One region of the Peribacillus sp. 05N428 genome, then DNA from elsewhere that is predicted to be linked to it. Evidence: predicted binding sites of a transcription regulator. Region 1 holds the regulator's gene; each other region holds the start of a gene.
What was found. Region 1 encodes LexA, which represses DNA repair genes until DNA is damaged. Its sites were predicted from a motif close to CGAACATATGTTCG; they were not measured.
Positions count from the first base shown of each region.

Region 1 (8,146 bases):
TTCCAGGCTGCTGCCGTTTCATTGCCATCAGCTGGACGGATTACCCCTAGGTTAGGCATAGCGCGCAATGATGCTAATTGTTCGATTGGCTCATGAGTCGGTCCGTCTTCCCCTACAGCAATGCTGTCATGAGTGAATACATAGTTTACAGGCAGTCCCATTAGTGCTGCCATTCTTATGGCAGGACGTAGATAATCAGAGAATACGAAGAATGTTCCTCCGTATACTTTTAAGCCACCATGAAGTGCCATTCCATTTAAAGCCGCACCCATAGCGAATTCACGTACACCGAACCATATATTACGGCCGCTGTAATTACCAGGTAATAGATCTGTCTCACCTTTGATGGCAGTATTATTAGATCCGGCTAAATCCGCAGAACCCCCAATGAAGCTAGGGACCTTTTTGGCGATCGCATTCAGTACTTCCCCACTTGAAGCACGGGAAGCTAATGTTTTACCTTCTTCATAGACTGGAATTTCCTGATCCCAATCAGCAGGCAGTTCACCTTTGATGGCAAGCTCCAATTGCTGTGCTAACTCAGGATGTGCTTCTTTGTAATTTTTGAACAATTCATTCCAAGCTTCTTCTTTTTGAGCACCTGCATCAACAACAGCTTCATTGAAATGTGAATACACTTCTTCAGGTACATGGAAGTCCTCTTCGAATGTCCATTTATATGCTTCTTTTGTCAATTTAAGCTCATCTGCACCAAGCGGAGCGCCGTGAACGGCAGATTTACCTGAACGGTTTGGTGAACCGTAACCAATAACCGTTTTCACTTCGATTAATGTTGGGCGTGCATCGTCGGTTTTCGCTTCTTCAATCGCTTTAGCAATTTCCTGAAGATCATTGCCATCCTCAACGCGGATATATTGCCATCCATAAGATTTGAACCGGTCTGCTACGCTTTCACTAAATGATTGACTTAAGTCGCCGTCAAGGGAAATATCATTAGAATCATATAAAACAACAAGTCTTCCCAGTTGTAGATGTCCAGCTAATGAAGCGGCTTCTGCAGAAACACCTTCCATTAAATCTCCATCTCCACAAATGCTATATGTATAATGATCGACCACATTATAAGAATCGCGGTTATAGCTTTCAGCCAAGTGACGTTCAGCCATTGCCATTCCGACTGCCATTGCAATACCTTGTCCAAGCGGCCCGGTAGTTGCATCTACACCAGCCGTATGTCCGAATTCAGGATGTCCTGGAGTTTTACTGCCCCATTGACGGAAGCTTTTCAAATCATCGATAGATAAGCCATAGCCCGATAAATGAAGAAGGCTGTATAACAGCATAGAACCATGTCCAGCTGAAAGAACAAAGCGATCTCTATTAAACCAATCTGGATTTTTCGGGTTATGGTTCATATATTCGGTCCATAGTTTATACGCCATTGGCGCTGCCCCCATTGGCATACCTGGATGGCCGGAATTAGCCTTTTCAATTGCATCAATTGATAATGTACGAATCGTATTGATAGAAAGTGCATCTAATTTATCTAACATATTGTAAAAACATCCCTTCCTGTAATGTACCTCTTTATATTATAGTGACAAGCATAATATCACAACTAAAATCACTATTTACTGCCTCAATATTAAAATTTTCTAGAAATAAGAGAAGCCCCTATTTAGATTAAACTAAATAGGAGAATACATACATGAATGCACTCTCTTTTTACTCCAAAATGCCAAAGAATCCTCAAATGGAATGTTCCATCAGAGGAATCCAAGCATTAATGTAAATTTCGTTTTTCTTTTATATTTTTTATCTTTTGAGGAGTGACGTCATTACCCTCTGGATCCACGACTTTCACATGCTCCAACGTGTCGGACATGGATTTTCTGAATGTTTCCAAATATTCACTTCTCAATTGGGTTTGCTCTTTCGCTTCAACTTCCGTCAAGCCTTCAGCCTTTGCCTTTTTAGAAAGTACATTTATACGGGCTATTTTTTCTTTTGATAACATAATTTCGCTCCTTCATAATCTGCGGATATTGTCATGGTATTAAAAAAAAAGCGAAATTACAAGTTCTATGATTTACTTTCCTTTGTATTCATTTGATGTTCGAGAAAACGCCTGTTCACAGTAGCCTTAGATACATTGTATCCAAAGCCCCTTAATGTGGCTGCGATTTCTGAGAATGTCAACCCATTGGCACGCAGTTTAATAATTTCTTCAATAGGAATCTCCATACGGTCCCTTCCAGTGGAATTCCTTTGGTTGTGAAGATTTTTTTGAGGACGGTACCCTTTTTCAACGGCTCTCATCATTCCGCGCTTTATTTTAAGATTATGTAGTTTCCTTTGATATTCTTCTACAATGCCCACTATCTGGATGACCATGGCATCCGAATCCGATAACTCCAGCTCCCCATCGTGTGAGAGCGTATAAATTTTCACATCTTCTTTAAGGATGACATGGAAAAGGGCTATTTTGGCATTCCCTCTTCCCAGTCTTGTTTCGTCCTGGATTAAAAGGACTTCAGCTTCTTTGGTTTTAAATAGTTCGAGCATGTCAAAAATGCCATCCCGATTCAACTCATAACCACTTGCCTGTTCTTTTATAATGGAGACAACTTCCACATCCATCTTTTCAGCCAATTTGACTAATTCATCTTCCTGCCTTGCCAATGATGTTTCCTGTGACTCTTTTTCGGTGCTGACCCTACAATAGATTACCGCCTTCATAATACCCTACCTTTACTACTTACTGCTCACTGGCCAAATTCTGGACAAGTTCTTCCCCTTTAACCGGTATGACAATGATTTGTCCAGGTTTTATCGAATCCGCACTGACTCCATTATTCTCTTCTATCCAACCAATGAATTCTTTTTTTGTCAAATTTGTTTCTTCATATTCTTCGGCAATTCCCCATAGGGTGTCACCTTCGCTTACTTCTATAGAAAGGAAATCCTTTTTTTGATCATTGTTCAATGTACAAGAGAATAAAATTGAAAAGATGAATACTGATCCCGCTAATAGAATCGTATAAATATAATTTTTGTATAATTTTTTCATAATAATCCCTCCAAAGCGAATGTTCGTTCGTATGTTATGATCAAATTATAATACGAACGTTTGTTTCAGTCAACAACAAAATTCGAACTTATGTTTGTATAGAGATGGGGGCCATGCTATAATGTAGCAAAGAACATTGGGGAAGAGGTGCACAAATGACAAAACTATCAAAACGGCAGCAAGATATTCTTGATTTCATTAAAGAAGAGGTTCGCCAAAAAGGGTATCCGCCTTCCGTACGGGAGATTGGCGAAGCAGTGGGACTTGCATCAAGTTCAACAGTACACGGACATTTATCCCGCCTGGAAAGTAAAGGCCTTATTAGACGTGACCCAACCAAGCCAAGGGCCATTGAAATAATGAATTTGGAGGAAGCGAACAATATTCCCAAAGCCAATGTCGTGAACGTGCCGTTACTTGGAAAAGTAACAGCGGGCATGCCGATAACAGCTATTGAGAACATTGAAGAATACTTTCCGCTTCCCGAAAGCATGGTTCCACATGATGACCATGTATTCATGCTGGAAATCATGGGTGAAAGTATGATTGAAGCAGGAATTCATGATGGAGATTATGTCATCGTGAAACAACAAAGCAGTGCCAATAATGGAGATATCGTCGTGGCGATGACGGAAGATGATGAAGCCACTGTAAAACGATTCTTTAAGGAACCGGATTACATAAGGCTTCAGCCTGAGAACTCAAATATGGAACCAATTATTTTACGAGATGTTTCGATACTTGGAAAAGTAATAGGCTTATATAGACAAATACACTAAAAGCGCTTCCCGCGCTTTTTTTGTTTGTTTAATTTATGTCCAGAATTCTCTCAATATGCATTTGGAAGAGTAGATATTGAAATATTTTTTAATAGAATCTAGTTTCATGGGAAATTAAACATCCTTTATAACGGATGAAAGTTAGACCATCGCCTTTCTGGTAATATGTACTTTGGAAGAAAGCTCATTGAAATAAAAAAAAGAGGGTTTAAAATCCCCCCTTTACAATTAATTTCACTTTTAACCTTTGGTTCACTTTAATAAGGTTAGATCGACCAAGTCATTCCACCAATATGTCCTGTTTAATTTTCTGGCCATAAGGAGCAATTTGCTTAATGAATGTTTCCTTGCTCATTAGATCTTTCATTACCAAGCATAAATCTTTATTTCCAGGGAACTCACTCCTAAATATATCCACCTAACACCCGTTGAATTAATACTTTTATATAGGAGTACGGCTGTTTACATTGGCGGAATTACCATCTCCCTAGTTACCCGTACCATTTCGCACCTACCTCATATTTCATCAAAAAAATGCCTCCTCAACTAAGAGAAGGCATTTCGCTATTTCTCAATATAGACCGAACGAATCAGCGTCCGGGTTCTTTCGGTACCATCCACATTTTTTTCCTTAACATCTATTGTTACATTATAAACACCTGACTTAGGTACTTCTGGAAGGGTGCCAGTAAAATTTTCAGTATCCATTGCCTTAATTGAGTTTTTTTCACTAATTTCATTACCGGTTTCATCTATCAGATGAACCAAAAATGTTGTACTGATTGGTCTTTTTTTATCATTCATTGGATTCTTTATTAAAAATTTTGCATCTTTTTGCTTAACTTTACCGGCCATACTTAATGTAATGGGATTCTTTTCGTTAAATTGGGCTGTGAACAGGAAGGCGTCTTTTGGCGATTTAGTCTTCATTCGTACTTTCCAGTCACCAATTTCAAGGTTATTTCTGTAGAATGATTGGATGGTTGCACCATTAAAAAAGGAAGTTTCATTTTTGGCTGAATGGACCTTTAAGGAAGGTGAATACTTTTTATTGGATGGAGAAATCAATTCAACCTCGACATCATTTGAGGCTGTATATATGCTTATATTACCTGGGGCCGCTTCATTTACATGGAAGCTTTGTTCGACCCAGACATTTTGTTTCAGGACATCACCCAGAACGGTTTGAGCGAGTGCGGTTGTAATGACATCATCTTCAACTCGTTCTTTATAATTGACATGATATGCAGGAATCCCAGTGGTGGATGTGCTTTTTAAATAGGGTTCAATTCTTGAAAATACAGCTGAGCCAACTCGAATATTGTCGTGATCAAAGTTGGGATCCGTAAATAAATGTGTTGCATAGGGTATTTTTGTACTCCATACATTCACCAGTCCATCATTTTCCCCATATGATGATAAATATTGTCCCCCCATTGATAAGGCTGATAGTACCGGGCCTCTGTTCATACCTGCCACAGTGAAATACAAGTTTTTACGAGAGTTAACATGGTTATCCGTGACAGAACGAAATTCAGCCATTTTACCAACTTGTAAAGAATAAGTTCCCTCATCTTTTTGACCTAATAAGGAACCAAGCCAGCCCGCATACCAGCTATAAGCCAAATCAGCTAGGTGAGAACCATGATGTGGGGAAGCTAAAGTGATCACCCTTCCAACATATTGGTGTGCTCCATAGTGGACTAGAGCCGCTTGGGTGTCTGGGCCCCCTTTGCTGTGAGCTATAATATTTACTTTTTCGCCCCCGAAATGGTTACTGATTTCTGAAAGCATTTGAGCTAATAGCCTTCCATTGGCATATTGGCTCACTGATCCATTTCCAGCTGAATCATGAAGCTGAACAAAAACCGTTTGGTAGCCTGCTTCATACGCTTTGGTATACATATCATTGACGCCATGATATTCCGTTTCACCATACCAGCTGGTTGAACTGCCGTTTTTCCCTTGTACAAACACGATTGGTGGTTTGTTTGTATCAAGATTGGGAGGAATACCTCCAAGAAACCAATCCCCTGGACTGAAAGTTTCGGAGGGCGGTTTCAATTTTCCTGCTGAGGAAATGTCTGGCTTTGCCATAATTAATAGAGTTAGAATGAGGACAAGAAAAACGACATAATTGATTACATTCCTTTTCAAGGGTTATCTCCTCCAATATCATCTGGAATTTTTTTGAACTCATCCAATTATCAATGCCCTCCTTCCATAGCCTTCTTTAGCCTTCATTAATATATAATTGTACTTTTGCATACCATTACCTGCTATCTTCATAAAGATGGGAGAAAAAAACTAGAAGAAGTTTTATTGATAATGGAGAAAAAGTATGAAGATTTGCCTTCCATTCATTTAGGTATGGGGTCTTTTTCATTTTATGAAGACGTGCTTTGAGAGGAAAACATGCTGCCAATTCACGAAAATAGAGTACAAGCCCTTATCCTGCAAAGGATAAGGGCTTGTTCATCCAGATTAACTTTTCCTTCGAATTTGCCATTGTCCATTTGCTCCTATTCATGGTGTTTAGAAGTCCGCCCTATACATTAAGTAAATAATTTTCTTTCACAGCAATTGGCTGACATTTTTGGAATCACTGTATCAATCGTATATTTTCACAAGAAGTTTGGATTTGTACACCTTTTACTACATACAGGTATTTTACAAATGTTCTAATGTCAGCAGCTCCTATGCAACTTCAAAAGAATTAATTTCCCTTTCCTCTTTGTTCCCCTTCTTTCCATCGTTACTTGAATCTTGTCCTATGGAAGTCAGGATTTTATGGATTCAAATGGCCAATCTGTTGAGGAAATGCTTGGTACAATTGAACTTTCAACTACATTTGAAGTGTAGGTCAGGGTCAAAAAAAATGATATCGTCAATCGAGAACCCTACACATTCAGCAAATAAATAAGCCTTATCGATTCGCAAAGGAATCTTATATTGCTCATAGTCAATGTAAGTCCTCTTGGCCATCTTCAGCACTTTAGCCATTTCATCTTGAGTTAATCCTTTATACTTCCTGGCTTGTTTAAGTGTGAACTTAACGCTTGTCATATCTTGTCACCACCTATCTAAAAAAATAATATCACACTTGAAGTATAGTTACCAACAATTTTTCGCAAAATTCACGCACTTTACGTTTACTCACTTTCACTCATAGTGTATATTCAAGTAAGAGGTGAAGAAATATGCACATTGGTGAACGGATTAAAATGTTAAGAAAAGAAAGAAAAATGACACAAGAAGATTTGGCAAATGTATTAAAAGTAGCTCCTACGGCAGTATCAGCTTGGGAATCCGGACGGAATAAACCTTTAATGGATAAATTGAGCATGATGTCCACTTGTTTTGAAATACCGCTATCCCACCTCATTGAAGGAGCGCCTATCGTTAGAAATAATCCTGGAATGGAATTCCTAAATGAAAAGAATGTAAGATTAATTGGTGTCTACGGAAATATCCCTGCTGGAGAGCCTAATTTCACCAACGAATATATAGAAGCCTATATGCCGACATTAAATTCGATGCTTAAATCGGATAAAGAATATTTTTTCCTTAGAGTGAATGGCAATAGCATGAATAAAGAATTCAGAGACGGATCATTGATTCTCGTTGAAAAAACAACCTACCTTGATAACGGGAAAATTGGAGTGGTCTTGATAAATGGACACGATGCTACGGTCAAAAAAGTGAGAATCAATGAAGAAAACATCATACTCACTCCCTGCAGCACGGATCCTTTTTATGAAGAAAAAACCTACAACATAAAAAATGATAGAGTCCGTATTTTAGGAAAAGTGGTTCAAGCCATTAAAATATACGATTAATATCCAACTCGAGGGTTTCATACGGAAAGAAAGTAAAATAAATGAATAATGAGCAGCCATACATAGATTCAATTCATACAGTTTTTATCAACTTAATTGCTGTTGCATTTTAGGTACAAGCCATCATGGTTTGTGCTTTTTAGTATTGTTCTTTTATTTGTCTTTACATAAAATCCTTTTAATTTGTGTCAGCCCATAAAAAAAAAGGCATACCTTACATTAATAAAGGAGTGGAATAATTCATGCGAAATTATCCATATGGAAGCCAAGATAACGTATTTATGCCAGGTCATTATGCGTGTACGAGCAACTTTCCGCAAACGATGAAAACTTTATCACCGACTTATACAATTCCCACAGAACCTGTTCTCTTTGACCATCTAATGATGAATTTAGGTAAAACGATCACTATCGTAACAATGAAGGAATCATTAAAGGGCAAACTTACCGGCGTCGCTATTGATCACCTGCAATTATCAATCGGCGATTTAAAATAT
Region 1 is NZ_JBFTMS010000014.1:61,801-69,946, forward strand. Features, by position in the region: gene tkt (transketolase) at 1-1,514, opposite strand, end outside; gene AC1DIV_RS14825 (DUF896 domain-containing protein) at 1,745-1,978, opposite strand; gene AC1DIV_RS14830 (YneB family resolvase-like protein) at 2,044-2,700, opposite strand; gene yneA (cell division suppressor protein YneA) at 2,720-3,031, opposite strand; gene lexA (transcriptional repressor LexA) at 3,187-3,810, shown strand; gene AC1DIV_RS14845 (esterase/lipase family protein) at 4,375-5,907, opposite strand; gene AC1DIV_RS14850 (helix-turn-helix transcriptional regulator) at 6,652-6,876, opposite strand; gene AC1DIV_RS14855 (LexA family protein) at 7,011-7,649, shown strand; gene AC1DIV_RS14860 (DUF2642 domain-containing protein) at 7,892-8,146, shown strand, end outside.

Region 2 (8,146 bases), on a different contig from region 1:
CGTATCCCTTGATGAAGAAATGACGGACATGATCAAATTCCAGCAGGCATACAACGCATCTGCAAGGATGATGACGATGATGGATGAAATGCTGGACAAAATCATAAACGGAATGGGTACAGCAGGCCGATGATAGGAGGGGACGAATATGCGGGTAACGCAATCGATGCTAACCAATAATATGCTGAGCAATTTAAGCAGCAGTTACGAAAAGATGTCCAAGCTGCAAGAACAGGTCTCTTCTCAAAAGAAGTTCTCCAAGCCATCCGATAACCCTGTTGCGGCCATGATGGGAATGGGGTACCGGACAAACCTCAATCAAATAGGGCAGTATCAAAGTAACATTGCCGAAGCGACCAATTGGATCGACAGCACGGATGATGCCATTACTGAAAGTGTTTCCGCCATGCAGCGGATTCGTGAATTAACCGTTCAAGGCAGCAATGGCACTTATGAAGGGGAACAACTGAAAACCATTACTGAAGAAATTAAACAATTAAAAGAACATCTCATAACTCTTGGCGACACACAGATTGGCGGGAAGTATATTTTCAACGGCCAGGATACGAATGTGAGACCATCGTCCGTTAAAGATGGCAATGGAAATACGGTGTATGGCACAGGGGACATAAACCTTGAAGTGTTTTCCGGGATTTCCCTTAAAATCAATACGGACGGTTCCAAGATTTTTGGTGATGCACTAGCTGCCGGCGGAAGCATCGACCAGACAATCGAGGCACTGGAAAACGGAGGCGACGTGACTGGCACGCTGGAAGGACTTGACGCAACGATAAATACCTTCTTGGGCATGCAGGCACAGGTTGGCGCAAGGCAAAATCGGATTGAGCTGATGACGGACCGTCTCAAGCAGCAGGAGGTATTTGCCACTGAAATCCTTTCGAAAAATGAGGATGTCGATATCGAAAAGGCGATCATGGATTTGACGACCCAGGAAAGTGTCCATAGTGCAGCATTAAGTATCGGTGCAAAAATCATGCAGCCGAGTTTATTGGATTTTCTTCGCTAAGCTATTCTTAAATGGATAGCTTTTTTCTATAAGGAGTGTTGATGATGCAGATTCCGCAAATTAGATTGCAATCCGCCCCAATGAAGATTGGATTGAATATAGAGCAACCTGTACAGCAAATCGAACAGAAGGCGGCTGTCCAATCCATTCAACAGCCGCAAGCGATCCTGGAGATTCAAACGACCCCAGGCAAGCTGACGATCGATCAGTCACAAGCAAGGGAAGACATGGATTTGAAAAGCCTCTCAAGAAGAGTCGATGAATTTGCGCAGCAGGGATATCAAGATTGGCTGGCGGGTATGGCAAGACGTGCCCAGCAGGGGACGGAGCTGAGGCATATTGAAAAAGGCGGTAATGCACTCGCTGAACAGGCCAGGCAAAACAGCAAAGGACCTGAGAAGCAGTTCAATCTCGGCTGGATTCCCTCTCCATTCAGCGTGAAGCTTGGCTACCAGCCAGCGGAAGTGAAAATTGAAGCAACCGCCCAAAAACCGATCATTGATGCTCAAATCAATAGGGTGAACCATACATATACACCAGGCAGTGTGAATGTCGAAATTCTACAAAAAAATGCGCTGGATATTGATTTCATCAATTTATATGCGGATGAGAAAGGAAAGTGAAAACATAGATGATCCTACAAACAAAATTTCATGGCGAACTCGAATTGGCAGAGAAAGAGATTTATGTATTTGAAAGCGGGATACCAGGATTTTTAGAAGAAAAAAAGTTTTGCTTACTAGCTTTGGATGACACACCCTTTTTCGTCCTGCAATCGATAGAAACAAAAGAGCTTGCCTTCATTGTGACCGATCCTTTTGAAGTGTTTCATGATTACGAAGTGAAGCTTACGGATGAGGTGTTATCTTCTTTACAAATAGAAACGGAACTGGAAGTCATCACTTTCGTCATCTTGACGATCCAGGACCCCTTCAATGAAACGACGGCTAATCTCCAGGCCCCAATTATCATAAACGGCCCAAAAAAAGTCGGAAAGCAATTCATCATGAATGCTAGTGAATACCGTACAAAGCACAAACTTTTTGAACCTCCAGCCGAACAGGAGGGGAAATGATGCTCGTATTGACCAGAAAACCGAATGAAGCAATCATGATTGGCGATGATATCGAAATTACAATCCTGTCCATTGAAGGGGATCAGATCAAACTCGGTATCAATGCCCCGAAAAACGTCGATATCCATAGGAAGGAAATCTATCTTTCCATTCAGCAGGAAAATAGAAAAGCCTCCAAAACAGAAACTAATTTTCTGGAAGGCATAAATGAGTATTTCAAGAAAAAATCGTAAAATCCGCTAAATATGTTTCCAAGCAGGTCGATATTAAATATACAACGATGGGCAGTGAAATAGGCGGCCGACTTATTCACTGCCCATCGTAAACAACCACATGGACGTGGGGACTTAAGACTCAAGGAGGAAACAAAAATGATTATCAATCACAATATCACAGCACTTAACACACATCGTCAACTAGGTGCAGCAACAAACGCACAATCCAAATCAATGGAGAAACTAGCATCAGGTATGCGCATCAATCGTGCAGGCGATGACGCAGCTGGTCTTGCAATCTCTGAAAAAATGCGTGGACAAATCCGCGGTCTGGATCAAGCTTCTCGTAATGCTCAAGATGGCATTTCAATGATTCAAACTGCAGAGGGTGCTTTAAACGAAACTCACGATATTCTTCAACGTATGCGTGAACTAGCTACTCAATCTGCAAACGATACTAACACTGATGCAGACCGTGGCGAACTTCAAAAAGAAGTAAACCAACTTTCAGAAGAAATATCTCGTATTGCTGAAAACACTGAATTCAATACTAAAAACCTTATCGATGGAACTGCTACAAACGTAACTTTCCAAATCGGTGCTAACGAAAACCAAAATATCAAAATTTCTATCAATGACATGAGCGCTACTGCTTTAAAAGTTGAGAATAACTTGAAAGCTGCTACAAACGGAGGAGACAAGGTTCTTGTAGATGGTGCTGGAAACGAAAAAGCTACATGGGCTGATGCAGTACCCGCTGACCCAGGTAATGGTGTTGCTGCAAAAGCGGCAGGTTACTACGATGCCGATGATAAATTAGTTCTAGCATCAGCAACTGCTCTTGACGATGATGCTGTTGGCGTTAAACAAGGTATCAACATCTCTGATCAAGCTTCAGCTGATTCAGCTATCACAGTAATTAATACTGCGATTGAAACAGTTTCTCAAGAACGTTCTAAACTAGGTGCTCACCAAAACCGTTTAGAGCACACAATCAACAATTTAGGAACTTCTTCAGAGAACTTAACGGCTGCTGAATCACGGATTCGTGACACCGATATGGCTAAAACAATGATGGATCAAACTAAGAACTCAATTCTTTCTCAAGCAGCACAAGCAATGTTGGCTCAAGCAAATTCAGCACCTCAAGGGGTTTTACAACTCCTTAGGTAAATTTGAAGGGCGTTTTATCTAGTAATGGATAAAATTATGACTGGGTGAATTGCTGGAACTTCCTAAAGCTGCATCAACCACAACGTAACTGGAAACGGTAAGCGTGATGGTCTGAAAATGATGGAGATGACATAATGGATAATCAGCAGCCAAGCTCCTTTGAGGAAACTCTGGAGAAGGTTCAACGACTAGGATATACAGTCTAAGGCGAAAGCTATGGCAATGAAATCCGTAGGGTGGCGGTAGCCATTCGAAGTGCCCAGCCCCTAATAAGATAAGGGTGAAGATATAGTCTGTTCTATGCTCGAAAGACATAGTCGCAAAGCAAGCGAACCAACAACCACAAGGCGTTTTACAACTTCTTCGTTAATTTTAGATTACCTGAAAGAGACTCTAGTTTTACTAGGGTCTCTTTTGTATAGAAAAATATAAGGACTCGGTTAGATAAACATGATTATCTAGCTCCGAAATACTATCACACAAGATAGCGTTAGTTTAGTTTTTTAATTTCTTGCCATATGTGAGTAACGGACCAATAACTTCTTTTTAGCATTTTTGCAATTTCATTTGTGGTATAACCATTTTCTTTAAGTTGTCTTAGTAATTTAATTTCATCTGGAGAATAGGGTTTAGAGCGATCTGAACTGCTGGTAAGAATCGTGTAATCAGGATACTTAGATTTCCATCTGAGTATTTCTTTTTGATTTCGGAATTCCCAAGAGGTTTTATATAACATTGAAGAACAAGTTTTTGCTACAGGTTCGATTAGTTCGAGGAAACGAAAAGTTTCTTTAACAGAAGTAGTTTTTAGAATATATCCATATCCGTCCTTACGAGAACTCAGCTTTAAGGAAGAATGATATGTGGTAAATATATGTTCCTTTAGTTTCTCTAATTCGTCTTTAGGATAACATTGAAGGTAAAGGTATATATGCGGTGTGAGGTAAATAATTTTTTTATTATGATTTACCCTATATGAGATGCTTAAAGAGCCATCATCCATGTATAGAATAGTTAGGAAATGTGGTAAAGTGCAATTTTTCAGTAATGTGAAAGGGAGATGTTTAGTTCCATCATTACTGTAAAAGTGTGGGAATAAATCCGTAAATAATTCTAAAGAAGCGGAACGGACACATTGACTTGCCGGAGTGATATATAATAATCCATCAAAAAATGAAATTTTCCATTTTCGATAAGCTTCCTGAGATGTGCCGTAGTGTTCCCGATAGCTATTGTTCTTTCTCCTGCTATTTTTATAAATTTTCGTTATTTCACCGTCACTTATAATGCTGGCATATAATATATTTTTCTGGATATCAGTAAGATTAATCATGAAAGCCTCCTTATATAATAGTGTAAGCTTATCTTCTTAATCCCATTTTATAATGTTATCCCCTCCAATAGCGAATGTTTGTTCTCTATATATGATAAATCCTTTGCAATACACTGTAAAGTTCCATTTCAGAACCGATATAAAAAGTAAAGAGAACATATTGGGGGCTATTTAGATGCTGGAGAGTTTGTCCACGAATATTCTTTCCTCACAACTTAGAACAGCAATCTCGGAAGGAATCAGTTCTTATTATCAGCGTGAAATGAATACACTTGCCTATTCGGAACAAAGAGTGGAATCTACTGTTGAGCCTTCACAAGAAAAGGTGCGGGAAATGGTGGATAGTTTGAACACCTTCCTGAATCCAACACATACGGCCGTTCGTTTTGAATATCATGAGAAGCTGAATGAGTATTATGTCAAGGTAGTGGATGACGTGACGGATGAGACGATCAGGGAAATTCCCCCGAAGAAGTTATTGGATTTCTATGCGGCAATGACGGAGTTTGTCGGCATAATGGTGGATGAAAAAATATAAGCGGGTGATCAATTTTGGTACGAATCAGTGGTTTAGCAAGCGGGATGGACATTGATGAATTAGTTAAGAGCATGATGCAGGCAGAACGGGTGCCGTTGGATAAACTGACACAGAAAAAGCAGTATTCCGAGTGGCAGCGGGATGATTACCGTTCGATGAATACAGCTTTATCAGAATTGGATACGCTCATTCGTGATGGTATTGGAAAGCAGTCTTCCTTCATTAAAAAGAAGGTGACGGTATCGAATCCAGATGCTGTATCAGTGAAAAATGTGAATTCTACCAGTGATTTTTCCGGGAATATAAAAGTGAATGGACTTGCCAAGGCGGCAACCATGACAAGTACGGAAAAATCAGCTGTTACCGACCCCAAAAAGAAACTATCGGAATTGGGTATCACGACTCCCAAAGATATTACGATACTGGCCATCAATAAGGATGGCGGTTTTGATACGGAAGTAAAAGATGGAGCAACAGTGGAAAAACCGTATACACTTACCCTTAATGCGGACGATACGTTAGAAAGTGTCATAAATAAAATTAATGCTAACTCGGGAGTGACTCTATTTTTAGATGAGACGTCCCAGAAATTTTCCATCACTGCTAAAAATACCGGTGATGCAAAAGATCGGCCTGAAATTGAGTTAGGGGGTACTGGAGATTTCTTCAATGTGCTAAAAATGAGCAGTAACAATGAAGGGGCTGGCGGCTCAAAAGGGGAAAATGCGTCCATTGTTTATAATGGACTGGAAATTTCCCGGCCTTCGAATACGTTTCAGATTAATGGAGCGGAAATAACGGTAAAGCAAAAAACGACGGATACAGTCACATTCTCATCAACAGCTGATGTCGATGCTATCCTGGACACGATCACTCAGTTTGTGAATAAATACAATGAAGTCATTAAAAAGGTTCAAGATAAAACGGGTGAAGCGAAATATCGCTCCTTTACCCCGCTTACCTCTGAGCAAAAAAAGGCAATGACAGAGGATGAAGTGAAGCTATGGGCAGAAAAAGCGAAGAGCGGAACGTTAAAAAGCGATTCGACCTTAAAAAGTCTCCTGACCACAATGAGGTCATCCCTATACACTTCGGTGGATGGAATCACTGGAAAAAACAATCTCAGCAGTTTGGGAATCACCACCACCAAGAATTATTTGGAAGGCGGTAAATTAACGATTGATGAGGACAAGCTCCGGGCAGCCATTAGTGAGGATCCGAATGCGATCTATGATATGTTCATGGCCAATGGTGCGGAAAAGAGCGACAAAGGACTCGCACGCCGGTTAAGGGATGATATAGAATCATCCATGAAGGCGATTACTGAAAAAGCCGGGAAGGCCGGATATGTTAATAACAATTTTACAATCGGAAAATTGGTTGATGGGCTGGATAAGAAGATTTCAACATTTGAGGCAAAGCTAACGAAATTGGAATCGCGCTATTACGGCCAGTTCACGGCGATGGAAAAAGCGATTCAAAAGGCAAATAGCCAAAGTGCATCGTTAGCTTCTTATTTTAGTTAAGGTAGTCGGAAAGGAAGTTCAATATGGCAATAAATAATCCTTATCAATCGTATCAGCAAAATTCAGTCAACACAGCATCACCGGGAGAGCTTACATTAATGCTTTATAATGGCTGTTTGAAGTTCATCATGCTTGGGAGGAAAGCCATTGAAGCAGGAAATATCGAGGTGAAGAATACGAACATCGTCAAGGCGCAAAATATTATCCGTGAATTGATGGTGACGCTGAATATGGATGCGGATGTATCCAAAGATATGATGAGTCTGTATGATTTCATGAACCGGCGTCTGATCGAAGCGAATCTGAAAAATGACGTTTCTGCTTTGGAAGAAGTGGAAGGACTTGTTACGGAGTTCCGGAATACGTGGAAGGAAGTAATCCAGATCAACCGGAAAAAACAATTCACCCAAAGCGGTCAAGTGTAATGGTGATTAGAGCCTTTCATGATTTGACTGCTGAATTACTTGCCGTACTGGAAGATCGCACGATTACAGAGCGTGATGTTAAAATAGAAAGGGTTACAAAGCTGATTGATCAGCGGGATGGACTCCTTTCCCAAATCAAACCTCCTTTTACTGCTGAAGAGCAGCAGCTGGGACGTGGAGTTCTGTTGCTCAACCAACAGGTCGATCACTTGCTGAAGCTCCAAAAGCAGGAGATACAGCGAGATATCCAGGAAATAAATAAGAAGAAAAAATCTTCCAATAAATACACGAATCCGTATGAAAGTCTATCAGTGGATGGCGTGTTCTATGATAAAAGAAATTGATTTCCTTACCTTTTGGAGTCCAAACGGTTTTTATGTTAAATATTTTTAAATTTTCTGTAAATAAAATAGGCTTAATTTTTTCTTTCTATCATAGCATTTGATATAATGAAGTTAGGGCAGACATCAACCCTTTCCAAACCTTCCGACAATTGTTTCATTATTTCGACATATTTCATGATGTGTTTCTAAAAGGAACCGGAGGGGTATTGTAGAATCTAACTGTATAGTCTTAATTTAAGGAGGACTCACTTTATGAATTACAACGTACGCGGTGAAAACATTGAGGTAACTCCAGCAATTCGAGAATACGTCGAAAAGAAAATTGGCAAGTTAGAACGATATTTTAACAATACACCAGATGCAAATGTGTTAGTCAATTTAAAAGTGAACAATAATACATCAAAGGTCGAAGTGACGATTCCCATGCAGAATTTGGTTCTTCGGGCTGAAGAGGAAAATGCGGATATGTATGCTGCCATTGACTTGATCA
Region 2 is NZ_JBFTMS010000002.1:304,001-312,146, forward strand. Features, by position in the region: gene flgK (flagellar hook-associated protein FlgK) at 1-133, shown strand, start outside; gene flgL (flagellar hook-associated protein FlgL) at 149-1,027, shown strand; gene AC1DIV_RS03120 (DUF6470 family protein) at 1,072-1,650, shown strand; gene fliW (flagellar assembly protein FliW) at 1,659-2,102, shown strand; gene csrA (carbon storage regulator CsrA) at 2,102-2,335, shown strand; gene AC1DIV_RS03135 (flagellin N-terminal helical domain-containing protein) at 2,474-3,490, shown strand; gene AC1DIV_RS03140 (DNA endonuclease) at 3,981-4,823, opposite strand; gene flaG (flagellar protein FlaG) at 4,999-5,361, shown strand; gene AC1DIV_RS03150 (flagellar hook-associated protein 2) at 5,376-6,887, shown strand; gene fliS (flagellar export chaperone FliS) at 6,911-7,312, shown strand; gene fliT (flagellar protein FliT) at 7,312-7,656, shown strand; gene hpf (ribosome hibernation-promoting factor, HPF/YfiA family) at 7,909-8,146, shown strand, end outside.
Region 2: a site for LexA is predicted at 4,895-4,908, ahead of AC1DIV_RS03140 (DNA endonuclease). Genes of this name have one in related genera too.

Region 3 (8,146 bases), on a different contig from region 1:
GCTTTCCGCGGGTGGTCCGGAAGCCTCCTCGGCGTGCTTTTCCCTCAGGAGTCTCGCACCTTCCGTTACAATCGGCTTTGTTTTGAAATTTTAGGTAAAAACCCTTTTGTCTACAAACTCAAACCCTATGCATTTATGGGGCACAGGGTTTTTAATGAAGAAGGGTAAAGCGGACATCTTTATTAATCGGCCTGTTCTTTCTCTTCTTGATTGGTCACTTTCCCCGGCCAAAAAGCACGGCGGCCAAGGAGGGAGGTGATTGCAGGAACAAGGAACGGGCGCACAATGAATGTGTCCATTAACACACCAAGGGCGGTAATGAGCCCGAATTGGACCAATACTTGAATCGGAAGTGTGGCTAGAACGGAAAAAGTGGCTGCCAAGATTATTCCGGCGGAGGTGATGACACCGCTAGTTTCGGCAACGCCCTTTCTGATGGCCTGCTTGATTGGCATCGTTTCTTTCTTACGCCAAATGCTTGAAACCATGAAAATGTTATAATCTTCTCCAAGTGCGACAAGGAATACGAATGAATAAAGTGGAATTGTCCCCTCTATCGCATCGACACCCATGAAATAGTGCAGGATAATCCAACCTAACCCCATAGCTGCAAAGAATGAGAGAATGACTGTCCCCATTAAATACACCATGGCTGTCACAGATCGCAAGTAGGCTAAAAGGAGCAAGGAAATCAGGACGATGATGATCGGGATGATCATGAATTCATCGGATTTGACGGTATCCCTTTTATCGAATTGAGTCGCTGTCTGCCCGCCAACCCAAACCTTTTCATCAACGGAAGATATATTGGCGGCCTTCAATTCTTTCTCCGCCATTGTGCGGATTTCCGGAATGGAATCTATGGCCTCGATATCATATGGGTTGATGTTGAATGTGACCTCATAGGATTGCAGATCTTTATTCGATTTACTTGTGACTGGATCGGCAACAGTTTCAACAATATCCATCCCTTTTAATGCCGGTGCTAAATCAATTTCTTCACCATCCGTATCGACAACCACTGTCGCCGGTGCCAGTTCGCCCGGTGAGTACGAGTCGGAAATGACAGAATAGCCTTCACGGGAGTTCATATCTTCAGGGAAGGAAGAGAGAATATCATATGAATATTTTATTTGTGAAGAATATCCAGCTAAAACACTGAAGATGATCAGGCATGTAAGAATGACCGTCCATGGCTTGGTTGTGACGATATGACCAATCCAGTTACCGATGCGGCCTTCTTTATGCTTTTTGACGGCTTTTCCCTTTTTCTTGGCCCGTGCTTCTTCCATTTCAGGTGTACGCGGGACGATTGGGAAGAAGGAAGCCCTTCCGAATACAGAAAGCAATGCCGGTACAAGTGTTAAAGCTGCCAGCATCATGATTAAAATCGACAAGCTGAATGGTACAGCGAAACGGTGGTAGGCTCCGTATTTGGCTACAAGCAATGTTAGCAGGGAGATGACGATCGTTAGCCCGCTCATCGCAATGGCGCCTGATGAATCTTTAAATGCGGCGATCATGGCTTTCCGTTTGCTTTCATGATTCCTTAATTCACTTCTATAGTGAGAAATTAAAAATAGACAATAATCCGTTCCGGCACCGAATAATAATACGGTCATGATTGAAATGGCCTGTGAATCGACTGTAATCCAACCATGATCTGCCATGAAGCCAAGGATCGGGCTTGTGACAATATAGGCGAAGCCTACTCCGATTAAAGGAATTATGGCTAAAAGCGGAGAGCGGTAAATGAGTAATAATACGACAAGCACAAGTATTACTGTCGCTAAAAGCAATTTGAAATCAGCACCTGAAAATAAACCCGTTGCATCGACTGATATCCCTACAGGGCCTGTCACTCGAAGGGATAATTCATCTGAATCCGTCGGGACCTTGAATGGGTCAGTTCCAATGCGTTCCGTTACTGCTTCATTAATGCTTTCAATATTTTTTTCAAGAATTGCAGTCTCGGTCTTTTCTTTAAAGAAAAGCGGCTGTACCAAAGTCGTTCCATCTTCTGAAACCGATCCTTGAAGAGCGGGCAACGGAATTTCATGTAGCGGCGGTAAAAAAGATTGCTGTGTTAATGGATTATCTGTCAGTTCCTTGGAAAGATACTGGATTTCAGCCAAGTCGGCCTCTGTCAGTCCACCTTCCCGATGCCATGTAAGCAGGGCAGGTATTCCAGAGGAATTTGGAAACTCTCCTTTAATAAGTTCATCAGCCACGACAGAAGGCGAGTCTTCAGGCAAGTCTGAGGCATTATTTGCTGTTCGATCATTAACGGCAGGCAATGTAAAGGTTAATGCGATTGCTGCAATTATCCATGCGGCAATGACAACCCAACGACTGGTTTTTCCGGTCATCATCCTGCCAAGTCTTCCTATTATTGATTCGTCCAATGAAGGCACCCCTCTTTTAAAATTTTTTATCCTCATTTCATTATAGTTGTGTGATGTTGACTTATACAAAAATGGGTATGCTCACTCCATCTGCTAAATGCTTCAAGTCGTTAATGGCATGAAAATAGGCTCATCGAGATATAGGGGAAAAGTACTTATTTACTTAATTTCAATTAAATTTTGAAAATTGAAGAGTTAAATATAGGGAATGGGGGAAAGTATAGTAGTATTGTGGCTTTTATTAACAAAGGAGGGATTTTTTTTGTCTGATAAATCCAAAAAAACAAATGATGAAACGAATGAAACATTAACGAACAGGCAAGGACACCCGGTAACGAATAACCAGAGTCTGAGAACTGTAGGGAACAGAGGTCCTAGTACACTTGAGAACTATGATTTTTTGGAAAAGATCAGCCACTTCGATAGGGAGCGCATCCCTGAACGGGTTGTACATGCCCGCGGTGCAGGTGCGCATGGTTATTTCGTTCCGACCGGTAAAGCGGGGGACGAGCCGATTTCAAAATATACGAGAGCGAAGGTTTTTCAGGAAGAAGGTAAAAAAACCCCAGTATTCGTGAGATTTTCATCTGTTATTCATGGAGGGACGTCCCCGGAAACGTTACGTGACCCAAGGGGATTTGCCGTTAAATTTTATACGGAAGATGGAAACTGGGATCTTGTAGGCAATAACCTGAAAATTTTCTTTATCCGTGATGCCATGAAATTCCCGGATTTGATTCATGCCTTCAAACCGGATCCGGTCACGAATATTCAGGACGGCAGGAGGATTTTCGATTTTTGCTCGAGTTCGCCTGAAACATTCCATATGGTTACCTTTGTGTTTTCCCCATGGGGCATCCCAGCTAACTACCGCATGATGCAAGGATCAGGGGTCAATACTTATAAATGGGTGAATGAGGAAGGGAAAGCAGTGCTCGTTAAGTATCATTGGGAACCGAAACAAGGAATCAAGAACCTGACGCAGCAAGAGGCCAATGAAATTCAAGCTACGAATTTCAATCATGCCACACAGGATCTATATGAAGCGATTGAACGCGGGGACTATCCTGAATGGGATCTCAACGTACAGATCATGAGTGATGATGATCATCCTGAGTTGGATTTCGATCCGCTGGATGATACGAAGATCTGGCCGAAAGATGAGTTCCCATGGCTGCATGTCGGTACGATGGTATTGAATAAAAACCCTGAAGACTATTTCACTGAAGTCGAACAGGCTGCATTCGGTACCGGTGTCCTAGTGGATGGACTGGATTTTTCTGATGACAAGATGTTACAGGGACGTACATTCTCTTATTCCGATACACAGCGTCACCGTGTTGGCGCGAATTATTTGCAACTGCCGATCAATGCTCCAAAGAAACGAACTGCCACGAATCAGACTGGCGGACAGATGCAATATGAAGTTGGCAGAGGCAGCCAAAGCCCCCACATCAACTACGAACCATCCACTGTCGGCGGCTTGAAGGAAGCCAATCAAACGGGCAAAGAGTATACACCTATGGTGGAAGGGAAACTTGTCCGTGAGACAATCGATCGCCAAAACAATACGAAACAGGCCGGGGAAACGTTCCGGGAATTCGAGGATTGGGAAAAAGACGATTTAATTTCCAATTTAGTGGCGGCATTGGCTCCTGCCGACAAGCGCATTCAGGAAAAAATGATAGCACTTGCCGAAGAGGCCGATGAAGAGTATGGCCGCAGGTTGAAAGAGGGACTGGCCGCGGCCTCTGAACATACGGAATCTTCAAAACCACTGGGTGGGACGGATAACCCTGAGGACGCCGTTAGAAAAGGACATGAAGCGGATCCATATTGATTGAACTGAAAAGAAGCAAACTTCCTTATAAAGGGGTTTGCCTCTTTTTTTTATGGGCATAATTAATGGATGTGTGATACTCTTCCGAGGATGCCTTGAAAATCAAGCAGGAAATTGATTGGCAAAAAACTTCATAATCATTTAAACTGAAACTACTCTATTTTTCTCTTATAAAGGAGATGAAAAAATGATTAAAATTCTTTCTGCCCTTTTCCTTCCTTGTCTACTTGTCATGCTATTTTCAAGAGTCACCTATAACAATGTCGTAGGCCTTGTTTTAACTGTTGCCTTGATTACAGCTTCCGCATATAAAGGTTATACGCATACAAACTTATTGATCATCGTCGATGCCTTATCCCTGACAGTGGGATTTTGGTTGTCAAAAAGAATGATGAAACGTACATCCAAGAGCGCCTGACATCAAAGGTGCTTTTTTTGTACTCAAACTTGTCATTCCCCTCAACACATCATGAAGTTCATTAAAACAAAAAACGAATGGATGTTCGCTTATTGCTGGTTTGTTTTAAGGCTATTGTGGTAGAATGTGTATATATGCTTTATTAAACCGGAATAAATAGAAGGGATATAGGCATGTCCCGTTTTCATATAAAAATATTTCAATAGGAGGCCATGCTTGGTGAAGGATAAGTTTGAGTTAGTCTCAAAATACTCTCCTCAAGGAGATCAGCCGGCAGCAATTGAAATGCTGGTCGAAGGGATTAAGGAAGGCAAGGAAATGCAGACGCTATTGGGGGCAACGGGTACAGGTAAAACGTTCACCGTTTCCAATGTGATCCAAAAGATCAATAAACCGACTCTTGTCATTGCCCACAATAAAACGTTGGCAGGGCAGCTTTACAGTGAGTTCAAAGAGTTCTTCCCTAATAATGCCGTCGAATACTTCGTTAGCTATTATGATTACTACCAGCCAGAGGCTTATGTTCCATCCACGGATACATTCATCGAAAAAGATGCAAGCATCAATGATGAAATCGATAAACTGCGTCACTCGGCCACATCATCTTTGTTCGAAAGGAAAGATGTCATCATCATTGCCAGTGTTTCGTGCATATATGGACTCGGTTCTCCTGAAGAGTACCGGGAGATGGTCGTTTCCCTCCGAACAGGCATGGAAATAGACCGGAATGCCTTGCTGCACAGACTCGTGGATATTCAATATGAGAGGAATGATATTGCTTTCCAACGGGGAACCTTCCGCGTTCGCGGCGACGTCGTCGAAATTTTCCCGGCCTCTCGTGATGAACATTGTGTACGGGTCGAGTTTTTCGGGGATGAGATTGACCGTATCCGTGAAGTCGATGCCCTGACCGGTGAAATTACCGGTGAACGGGAACATATCGCCATTTTCCCGGCTTCCCACTTCGTAACCCGCGAAGAGAAAATGCGGATAGCCATTCAAAATATCGAAACGGAACTGGAAGAGAGACTGAAGGAATTAAGGGAAGATGAAAAGCTCCTTGAAGCACAGCGCTTGGAGCAGCGGACCCGCTATGATTTGGAAATGATGCGGGAAATGGGCTTTTGTTCTGGGATCGAGAACTATTCCCGCCATTTAACCCTTCGTCCCTCAGGTGCGACACCATACACTTTAATGGATTACTTTCCAGAGGATTTCCTATTGGTCGTGGATGAATCACATGTAACCCTTTCGCAAATCCGCGGAATGTTCAATGGAGATCAGGCGCGGAAGCAAGTGCTCGTCGACCATGGCTTCCGTCTGCCGTCTGCGAAAGATAACCGCCCGCTAAGATTTGAAGAATTTGAAAAAAAGGTCCATCAATCCATATTCGTTTCGGCAACTCCGGGTCCATATGAACTCGAACATACGCCAGAAATGGTTCAGCAAATCATCCGTCCTACCGGATTGCTGGATCCGACGGTAGAAGTGCGGCCGATTGAAGGGCAGATAGATGACCTGATCGGTGAAATACAGGAGCGCGTCAAAAAGAACGAGCGTGTGCTCATAACGACCTTGACGAAAAAGATGTCTGAAGATTTAACTGATTATTTAAAGGAAATCGGCATCAAGGTCCAATATCTTCATTCGGAAGTGAAGACCCTGGAAAGGATAGAGATCATCCGGGAACTCCGAATGGGCAAATATGATGTACTCGTTGGAATCAACCTTTTACGGGAAGGCCTGGATATTCCGGAAGTGTCGTTAGTGACCATTCTGGATGCCGATAAGGAAGGGTTCCTTCGCTCGGAACGTTCGCTTATTCAAACGATGGGCCGTGCAGCCCGTAATGCCAACGGCCATGTCATCATGTATGCAGACCGCATCACGAATTCGATGGAACTTGCCATCAATGAAACGAGGCGGCGCCGTGAAATCCAGGAGAAGTATAATGAAGAGCATGGAATAATGCCTCAAACCATTCAAAAGGATATCCGTGACTCCATAAGGGCGACGCATGTAGCCGAAGAAGGCGAAGAGTATAAGGAAGATCTTGCACCAAGCCTTGCGAAGCTCCCTAAAAAAGAGCGTTTAAAAGTGATGGCAAGCATGGAAAAAGAAATGAAGGAAGCGGCAAAGGCACTGGACTTCGAGCGAGCTGCCGAGCTGCGTGATTTATTACTAGAGTTAAAAGCGGAAGGGTGACGAAACATGGCAATGGATAAAATTGTGATAAAAGGCGCCAGGGCCAACAATTTAAAGAATATTGATATCACGATACCGAGAGACAAACTTGTTGTGCTGACCGGATTATCCGGATCTGGAAAGTCTTCCTTGGCTTTTGATACGATTTATGCAGAAGGGCAAAGACGTTATGTAGAATCACTGTCCGCTTATGCTCGTCAATTCTTAGGCCAAGTGGATAAACCGGATGTCGATGCGATCGAAGGTTTGTCACCAGCCATTTCCATAGACCAGAAAACGACCAGTCGGAATCCTCGTTCAACCGTAGGGACTGTTACGGAAATCTATGATTATTTAAGGCTGTTATTTGCACGGGTCGGCAGGCCGACCTGTCCGATCCATAATATTGAAATCACCTCACAAACGATCGAACAAATGGTGGACCGCATTCTTGATTACCCTGAGAGAACCAAGCTTCAGGTATTGGCACCGCTCGTCTCAGGCAGAAAAGGGACACATGCGAAAGTTTTGGAGGATGTTAAGAAACAAGGTTATGTCCGCATTCGTGTGAACGGGGAAATGCATGATCTCAGTGAGGAAATCACTCTCGAAAAAAACAAGAAACATTCGATTGAAGTCATCATTGACCGGATCGTCATTAAAGAGGGGATCATGGCCAGGCTTGCAGATTCATTGGAAAGTGCTTTGCAGCTTGGCGAAGGCAAAGTCATCATTGACGTAATGGGTGAGGAAGAGCTGCTTTTCAGTGAACATCATGCTTGTCCATACTGCGGATTTTCGATTGAAGAGTTAGAGCCGAGGATGTTTTCCTTCAATAGCCCGTTCGGGGCCTGCCCAGATTGTGATGGCTTGGGGGCGAGGCTTGAGGTGGACCGTGATCTCGTCATCCCGAATAACGAATTAAGCCTCCGTCAACATGCGATTGCGCCATGGGAGCCGACGAGTTCCCAATATTATCCTCAGCTCCTTGAAGCGGTAGCCAACCATTATGGAATAGATATGGATGTGCCCGTTAAAGACTTACCGGAAGAGAAGATGGATAAGGTTTTGCTTGGTTCAGGTAAAGATAAGATATATTTCCGTTATAAAAATGATTTTGGAAGAGTGCAAGAAGGATATATTCCTTTTGAAGGAGTTTTAAGAAACATCGAAAGGCGCTTCAAGGAGACGAGTTCAGACTATATCCGTGAGCAAATGCAGAAATACATGTCAGAACATCACTGTCCAACCTGTAAGGGTCATCGTTTGAAGAAAGAGAGTCTTTCCGTGCTCATTCAA
Region 3 is NZ_JBFTMS010000002.1:329,914-338,059, forward strand. Features, by position in the region: gene AC1DIV_RS03245 (MMPL family transporter) at 183-2,372, opposite strand; gene AC1DIV_RS03250 (catalase) at 2,668-4,245, shown strand; gene AC1DIV_RS03255 (CsbA family protein) at 4,433-4,663, shown strand; gene uvrB (excinuclease ABC subunit UvrB) at 4,883-6,868, shown strand; gene uvrA (excinuclease ABC subunit UvrA) at 6,875-8,146, shown strand, end outside.
Region 3: a site for LexA is predicted at 4,738-4,751, ahead of uvrB (excinuclease ABC subunit UvrB). Genes of this name have one in related genera too.